Regions from separate parts of the Cedecea sp. NFIX57 genome, predicted to be linked through region 1. Evidence: predicted binding sites of a transcription regulator. Region 1 holds the regulator's gene; the other holds the start of a gene.

Evidence for each region. Region 1 encodes LexA, which represses DNA repair genes until DNA is damaged. Its sites were predicted from a motif close to TNCTGTATGTACATACAGNA; they were not measured.
Region 2: umuD (translesion error-prone DNA polymerase V autoproteolytic subunit) is a predicted target of LexA. The motif match lies at 1,985-2,004, and genes of this name have one in related genera.

What each region holds. Positions count from the first base shown of each region.
Region 1 is NZ_FXAS01000011.1:39,444-43,777, reverse strand. Features, by position in the region: gene B9Y90_RS11310 (CsbD family protein) at 1-10, opposite strand, end outside; gene dinF (MATE family efflux transporter DinF) at 246-1,580, opposite strand; gene lexA (transcriptional repressor LexA) at 1,658-2,266, opposite strand; gene B9Y90_RS11295 (diacylglycerol kinase) at 2,376-2,744, opposite strand; gene plsB (glycerol-3-phosphate 1-O-acyltransferase PlsB) at 2,876-4,334, shown strand, end outside.
Region 2 is NZ_FXAS01000058.1:2,250-6,583, forward strand. Features, by position in the region: gene B9Y90_RS24600 (hypothetical protein) at 1-140, opposite strand, end outside; gene B9Y90_RS24605 (DNA methylase) at 137-814, opposite strand; gene B9Y90_RS24610 (SOS response-associated peptidase family protein) at 1,172-1,843, shown strand; gene umuD (translesion error-prone DNA polymerase V autoproteolytic subunit) at 2,022-2,444, shown strand; gene B9Y90_RS24620 (Y-family DNA polymerase) at 2,444-3,718, shown strand; gene B9Y90_RS24625 (RES family NAD+ phosphorylase) at 3,748-4,334, opposite strand, start outside.

The DNA.
Region 1 (4,334 bases):
CCTTATTCATCGTCATCTCCTCATCGTTCGGTTTAGGTTTGTGCATCCGGGCTGCAGGATGCTGACTTTCTGGAGCACACCCACTGTCTGCTGGATGTAAAGGTAATTGTAGACAAGGATTCTGAGTTAAATTTAAAACTCAGAATCTTTAACCATCATTAAAAGCGATGACATGCTAATTCCTCGCCTTAAAAAAGAGAAATCAGCACGATAGAAGATGGGTTAACGAGCGTCAGGCAGCGCGATCAATGGCTGCCCGATGCAGCGAACCAGGTGTTATTGCGCCAGTGGCGTCGCCAGATGACGCCAAGCGACAGGCCGCGCAAGGCTAAAAACACCGCCAGCGACAGCCACAGGGCGTGGTTGCCCCACAAAGGCAGCGTAAGCATCGTCACGCCAAAACCCAATGCCGCAACCGCCATGCTGTTTCGCATTTCGGCACCCCGTGTCGCGCCGATAAACATGCCATCCAGCAGGTAGCACCAAACGCCCACTACCGGCAAAATAACCTGCCAGGCAAGATAATGGTTTGCCAGAACACGAAGCTCCGGCAGAGAGGTAAGCAGGGCAACAATTTGCTCCCCGGCAAAGGCATAAATAGCGGCAAACGCTATCGCAACCAGCCCCGCCTGCCTGCACGCAGCCCCCCAAACCTCGAGCAACTGCCCACGGTTACGCGCCCCGTAAGCCTGCCCTGAATGGGCCTCCACGGCGTAAGCAAAGCCATCGAGCGCATAGGCGGTGAAGGTCAGCAGCGTCATCAGTACGGCGTTAACGGCGACAATTTCACTGCCAAGACGCGCACCAAAAATGGTGATAGAAGCAAAGCAGATTTGCAGCAGCAGCGAACGCAGCATGATGTCGCGATTAAGCGCCAGCAGCTTACGCAAATCCCCCTGCCAGGCCGTTTTAAGACGAGCCCAACTGATGCCCCGCAGCTTCATCACTTTGCGCACCATCACTAGGCCGATGATAAACGTGGCATATTCGGACACCGCCGTGGCCAGCGCCGCCCCCTGCACGTTCATGTGCAGCCCCATCACCAGCCAGAGATCGAGCACGATATTAATCAGGTTGCCGACGACCAACAGAATGACCGGCGCTCGCGCATACTGAACGCCCAGCAGCCAGCCTAACAGCACGAGGTTAGCCAGCGATGCGGGGGCGCTCAGCCAGCGGATTTCCAGGAAGCGCCTTGCCTGATACAGCACCTCGTCATTGCCGCCAACAACGTGCAGCGCAAGGTTGATCAGTGGATAACGCAGGACCACGATAGCCAGCCCGGCTATCAGCGCCAGCATCAGGGGTTGAACCAGCGCGCGCGCCAGTCGCTGCGGATCGTTCGCGCCAAACGCCTGTGCCGTTAACCCGGTGGTGCTCATGCGCAGAAAAAGCAGCAGCATAAAGAGGAAACTGGTCGCCGTGGCACCGATAGCGACCCCGCCGAGATAGGTTGGGCTATCAAGATGGCCAATGACCGCGGTATCGACCAGGCCCAGTAACGGCACGGTAATGTTGGAAAAAATCATCGGCAGCGCAAGCCGCCACAGCGCACCATCCGTTGACGAAAAGAATCGCATGGGAATGATCCAGAGGATAATAGAGGGGAATTTAAAGCAGGTGGCACGGCATATTTACCGCACCACCGGAAGAGGCGTTACAGCCATTCACCGTTGCGGATAACCCCGACGGCCAGGCCTTCAATGCTAAAACTCTGCTCGCGAAGATCGACCACAATAGGCTGGAATTCGCTGTTTTCCGGCAGCAGGTGCACGGTGTTACCCTGCTTTTTCAGGCGTTTTACGGTCACTTCATCGTCGATACGCGCGACAACGACCTGGCCATTACGTACGTCCTGAGTTTTGTGTACCGCTAATAAATCACCGTCCATGATGCCGATATCTTTCATCGACATGCCGCTGACGCGCAGCAGGAAATCGGCATTCGGTTTGAACAGAGAAGGGTCAACCTGGTAGTGGCCTTCGATGTGCTGCTGCGCCAGCAGCGGCTCACCGGCTGCAACACGGCCCACCAGCGGCAGGCCATTTTCTTCTTCAACCAGCAGACGAATGCCGCGTGATGCGCCAGAAACAATCTCAATGGCACCTTTACGTGCCAGCGCTTTCAGATGCTCTTCCGCGGCGTTTGGAGAACGGAACCCCAGACGTTGTGCAATTTCGGCGCGCGTAGGTGGCATGCCGGTCTGGTTGATATGATCCCGAATGAGATCAAACACCTCTTGCTGCCTGGTAGTTAGTGCTTTCATTCCGCCCCCTGGGTGTTTATACAGTCATGCTGTGAGTATATACAGCCCCGGGCGATTTTGAAACCACAAATTAAGCAAAAAACCAGCGACTTAAACTATTCTGGAAGAGCTATCGCAAATGTGACCAAAGCAAGGTGGCCCAGGTCGCAACCGCAAGGATAATCGCTATCAATACGGCGGCTGAACCCATATCTTTGGCTCGCCCTGAAAGCTCGTGGTACTCGGTGCCAACACGGTCAACCAGTGCTTCAATGGCGCTGTTGAGGATTTCGACAATCATCACCAAAACCACCGAGCCAATCAGTAAAATACGCGTGATGGGGTCCACATCCAGCCAGCAGGCGATGGCGATAGCGATAACCGCAGCCACGCCCTCCTGACGAAAGGCAGCTTCGTTGATCCAGGCCGCACGGAGCCCCTTCCATGAGTAGCCTGCAGCCTTAATAATGCGGGTGATGCCGGTGGTATTATTCGCCATTCAAGGAAACCTTTTTAAAGATTGAGCATCAATGCTCATTGAGTCTAAATCGCAGCGCCACAGAAATTCCCCAGAGTTTCTGATATCCTTGCGGCGCATTTGCATTATTAACCTGAGGCTTTACATCATTTATGTCAGGCTGGCCAAGAATTTACTACAAATTACTGAATTTACCATTAAGCGTTCTGGTAAAGAGCAAGTCTATTCCGGCGGATCCACAAACCGAACTCGGTCTGGACCCTTCACGCCCCATCATGTACGTCCTGCCCTACAATTCTAAGGCAGACTTACTGACGCTGCGTGCCCAATGTCTGGATCACGATCTGCCCGACCCGCTGGAACCTCTGGAAATTGACGGCGTACTGCTGCCGCGCTACGTGTTTATCCACGGCGGGCCGCGCGTCTTCACCTATTACACGCCAAAAGAAGAGTCGGTAAAACTGTTCCACGATTATCTGGATCTGCACCGCAGCAATCCCGATCTCGATGTGCAGATGGTGCCGGTTTCCGTGATGTTCGGCCGCTCGCCAGGGCGTGAAAAAGGGGAAATCAATCCGCCTTTACGCACGCTGAACGGCGTCCAGAAATTCTTTGCGGTTTCCTGGCTGGGTCGCGATAGCTTCGTGCGTTTCTCACCGCCCGTTTCGCTTCGCCGTATGGCAACCGAACACGGCACGGACAAGATTATCGCCCAAAAACTGGCTCGCGTGGCGCGCACTCACTTTGCCCGCCAGCGTCTGGCCGCCGTTGGCCCGCGCCTGCCGGTTCGCCAGGATCTCTTTAACAAGCTGCTGGCGTCAAAAGCGATTGCCCGCGCGGTAGAAGATGAAGCCCGCAGCAAGAAGATCTCCCATGAGAAAGCGCAGCAAAACGCCGTTGCCCTGATGGAAGAGATTGCCGCCAACTTCTCCTACGAAGCTGTACGTCTGACGGACCGCGTTTTAGGCTTAACCTGGAACCGCCTCTATCAGGGCATTAACGTGCATAACGCCGAGCGCGTGCGCCAGCTTGCCCACGACGGCCACGAAATCGTCTATGTTCCCTGCCACCGCAGCCACATGGATTATCTGCTGCTTTCCTACGTGCTTTATCACCAGGGGCTGGTTCCGCCGCACATCGCCGCCGGGATCAACCTGAACTTCTGGCCAGCCGGCCCGATTTTCCGCCGCCTGGGCGCGTTCTTTATTCGCCGTACCTTCAAGGGCAACAAGCTTTACTCCACGGTGTTCCGCGAATACCTGGGCGAGCTGTTCAGCCGCGGCTATTCCGTTGAGTATTTTGTCGAGGGTGGCCGTTCCCGTACTGGCCGCTTGCTGGATCCTAAGACCGGCACGCTGTCGATGACGATTCAGGCCATGCTGCGCGGCGGCACCCGCCCGATCACTCTGGTGCCGATCTACATCGGTTACGAGCATGTCATGGAAGTGGGGACCTACGCGAAAGAGCTGCGCGGTGCGACCAAAGAAAAAGAGAGCTTCATGCAGATGGTGCGCGGTCTGAGTAAGCTGCGCAACCTCGGCCAGGGTTACGTTAACTTCGGTGAACCGCTGCCGCTGATGACCTACCTGAACCAGCATGTGCCGGAGTGGA
Region 2 (4,334 bases), on a different contig from region 1:
GCCAGGGCATCAACCAGCGCAGGACTTCCGGCGTGATATTTCACTTCCAGCGCCCGGATGTGCAGGCGCAGGTCGCTCATGGTGCCGGACAACTCCGTCAGGTCGTCACGCAGGGCTTCATGGCCCTGATAATTCTTCACGCGGCCTCCGGAAACTCATCGTTAGCGGCCGGATACTGCATGGCACGCAAGACGGCGGCCAGCCGCTGTTGCCCGGCCCGGTGGTACTGCGGCAGCAGTTCAATCCCGATGTAACGGCGACCCGCCTGAAGCGCCGCCACGCAGGTGGAGCCGGAGCCCGCAAAGGGGTCCATGACAATCGCGCCGGGATGTGTGAAAGACTCAATCAGCGGTTGCAGGCTGGTCACCGGCTTCTCCGTCGGGTGATGGCGATTACCGGAATACTTCCAGCCCAGCACGTCCGGTAGCGGGTTTTGCGGCAGAGCCGGACGGCCTTTGGCAAGGATATAAGCGCACTCGTGGCGATAGCCGACGTAAGCGGACTTCGATGTGTAGGTTTTGGTGAACACCAGATGGCCGACCACGCTGAATCCGGCATTCTTCCACGCAGCCATAAAGCGATCGACACGGTTCCAGCCGTAGAAACTCACCATCAGCGCGTCTTTTTTCAGTACGCGATACATCTCATGGCAGGCAGGTTGCAGCCATTCATCCGTTTTATCGCCGGCAATGGTGCGCCCCTGACGGTCGCGAAAACCAACGAGATAGGGTGGGTCAGTCAGTATGAGATCGACAGCCTTCTCCGGGAAGCCAGCCATTACCTGTACACAGTCACCCAAAATCAGACGGGACATAATCATTTCTCCTTACTTAAATGCGACGCTGCTTGCGCCGTGCCGATACAACAGCCGGGTGACCAGCGGAAGATGCAAGGGCATCACCGAAGCCGCAGCGCAGTAAAAAGCAGGAGCTGGCTGGACGGTTTGACGGCGAATATTGAGCCGGAGAACGACGGGAAGACAGCGAATAATGCCTTTGAAATAAACTGCGACCGGGTGAAGGTGACGGCGTTTACGCTTCCCTTGCATCAGCCGCCACCCGGCTACAGTAGCGGCACGGCGGCCACACGATGGCAGGAACCTGAAATACGGCCTATGTTCAGAACTGAGGTGAACCCTGATCTGATTACAGATCCACAGCGGAGAAACACAATGTGCGGTCGGTTTACGCAATACAACTCCCGCGATGAGTACCTGGCCTTTCTCGGAGAAGAAGCAGAACGGGATATTCCGTATGATCCGGAGCCCGTCGGCCGCTACAACGTAGCGCCCGGAACCCGGGTATTGCTGCTGAGTGAACGCCGCTCGCAGCTGCATCTCGATTCGGTTCACTGGGGATATGCCCCGGAGTGGTGGAACAAACCCGCTCTCATCAACGCCCGAAGTGAAACTGCGGCCGGCAGCCGGATGTTCAGGCCACTCTGGGAGCACGGACGGGCCATTGTTTTTGCCGACGGCTGGTTCGAGTGGAAACAGCAAAACGGCGTAAAACAGCCGTTTTTCATTTACCGTAAGGACGGAAATCCACTCCTGCTCGCGGCCATAGGGAAGCCACCTTTTGAGAACAGCAATGACAAGGAAGGATTCCTGATCGTCACGGCAGCTGCGGATGAGGGACTGCTGGACATTCACGAGCGGCGACCGCTCGTGTACTCACCGGATGCCGCACGTCAATGGCTCAGCGAAAATACAACCGGTAAAGAAGCGGAAGACATTGCCCGTGAGGGCAGCCTTTCCGCCGAAGATTTCACATGGCACCCCGTCAGCCGGGCTGTTGGCAATCCCGGGAACCAGGGCCGGGAACTTATTGAGCCACTGACTTAGCAGGCGGTGAGATACAGACATCCACTCACAGGGTTATGCACCGTTTCTGTGGATACCCCTGCACCTGTTTTTTCTGGCAGAACAACCACATGCCAGGAGCAGGTAAAATTCTCCTTGCAGGACGGGAAATATCTTAAATAATACTGTATATAAAAACAGGCATTTTAAGAGGTATGCCATGATCCTTTTTGTCACCCCCGCATCTGAGCCAGCACTGTCCACCGCACCGCTTTTCACAGAGCGCTGCCCGGCAGGTTTTCCGTCACCGGCCGCAGACTATACCGAAGACGAACTGGATCTGAATGCCTACTGTATCCGTCGCCCCAGCGCGACCTACTTTGTCCGGGCCATTGGTGATTCGATGAAAGATATGGGCCTGCACTCCGGTGATTTAATGGTTGTCGACAAAGCTGAAAAACCCATGCAGGGGGATATTGTCATCGCGGAAACAGATGGCGAGTTCACCGTTAAACGCCTGCAGCTTAAGCCCCGTATTGCCCTGCTGCCGATGAATCCCGCCTACCCCACCCTCTATCCGGAAGAACTGCAGATATTCGGCGTGGTGACGGCATTCATACACAAGACGCGGGGTAGTAACTGATGTTCGCTTTGGCTGACGTCAACAGCTTCTACGCTAGCTGTGAAAAAGTATTTCGTCCTGACCTGCGTAACAGGCCCGTTGTGGTGCTCAGTAACAATGATGGTTGCGTCATCGCGCGCAGTGCCGAAGCGAAACTGCTGGGTATTAAAATGGGCGTCCCCTGGTTCCAGCTGAAGACGGTACAATTCCCGGAGCCGGTCATCACGTTCTCGAGCAATTACGAGCTCTATGCGTCTATGTCGAACAGGGTTATGTCTCATCTCGAGGAGCTGGCGCCACGCGTGGAGCAGTACAGCATCGACGAGATGTTTCTGGACATTCGCGGCATAGACCGCTGCATCGATTTTGAGGACTTCGGTCGGCTATTGCGCGAGCACGTGCGTTCCGGAACGGGGCTGACAATCGGCGTCGGGATGGGGCCGACCAAAACGCTGGCTAAAAGCGCACAATGGGCGTCCAAAGAGTGGCCACAGTTCAGGGGGGTGCTTGCCCTGACGCCAGATAAGCCAAAGCGAACAGAGAAACTATTGTCGCTGCAGCCGGTAGAGGAAATCTGGGGAGTTGGCCGCAGGATATCCAGGAAACTGGGTACAATGGGTATCACCACTGCACTGCAGCTGGCGCGCGCGAACCCTGTATTTATCAGGAAAAATTTCAGCGTTGTGCTGGAGAGAACCGTCCGGGAACTCAACGGAGAAAGCTGTGTTTCGCTGGAAGAAGCGCCCCCGCCGAAACAGCAGATTGTCTGCAGCCGGTCATTTGGGGAGCGTGTCACGACGTATGAAGCTATGCGGCAGGCAGTCTGTCAGTACGCTGAGCGTGCAGCTGAAAAGCTGCGTGCCGAGCGGCAGTTCTGCAGACATATTGCTGTATTTGTAAAAACGTCACCGTTCGCGGTGAACGAACCGTATTACGGGAATGTGGCCAGCGAGAAGCTACTGACTCCCATGCAGGATACCAGGGACATTATAGCCGCAGCGGTGAAAGCCCTGGATCGGATCTGGGTGAATGGGCATCGATACGCAAAAGCGGGTTGCATGCTCAACGATTTCACGCCTACGGGGGTTTCGCAGCTGAACCTGTTCGATGATATTCAGCCCAGAAGCAACAGCAACCAGCTGATGAAAGTCGTGGACGGTATTAACCATTCCGGACTGGGAAAAGTGTGGTTTGCGGGACGAGGCATCGCTCCTGACTGGCAGATGAAACGAGAAATGCTTTCACCATCTTATACTACACGCTGGAGTGATCTCCCTGTGGCTACGATACGATGATCTGCAACCAAAAGATTTCGCATGCGAAATCACTTCTTTTGCGCGCCTTCCGTTAAATAGTGCGTGACTGTTGTTTCTGATGTTGAGTAATCAACACCTTCTATTTTATGAATTTCTATGCCATCGAGTTTTAACTCAAGTATATCTTCCCTATTTTTCTTACTTGAGAGCGCTTTAAATTCACGACGGAAATCTTCGGGAGTTGTCGTTATCTCTGGGGCAAAGTATGAGATATCAGCATCTTGCTGATACAGATCTACGCCAGCTTCCCGGTACCTTCGGTCTGCATTCAGTACCCCAGATGATTTATGAAACAGGATAATATTCCTGACAGATGGGTCGGTGTTTTCCTTTGGCTTTTGTGCAGAAGTGAACAGTATCCCATCGAGATCGTAGCGTTCAGAAGTTGAAAGATAATCTGCGATAGCTTGTGTCAGCAGGTAATTTGCTTCTTCAAGTTCAGGAACAACCGGCATAACAAGCTTTCTGGAGAGGTACTGAATAAAACTACTGCGTTCATATCGAAGAAGATACTCAGGGTCAAAACGGCTAAACCCGTTAACAGCCAGCCCTCTGAGACTGGACAGATCGAGTAATCGGACTGTCCGCAGCAAAG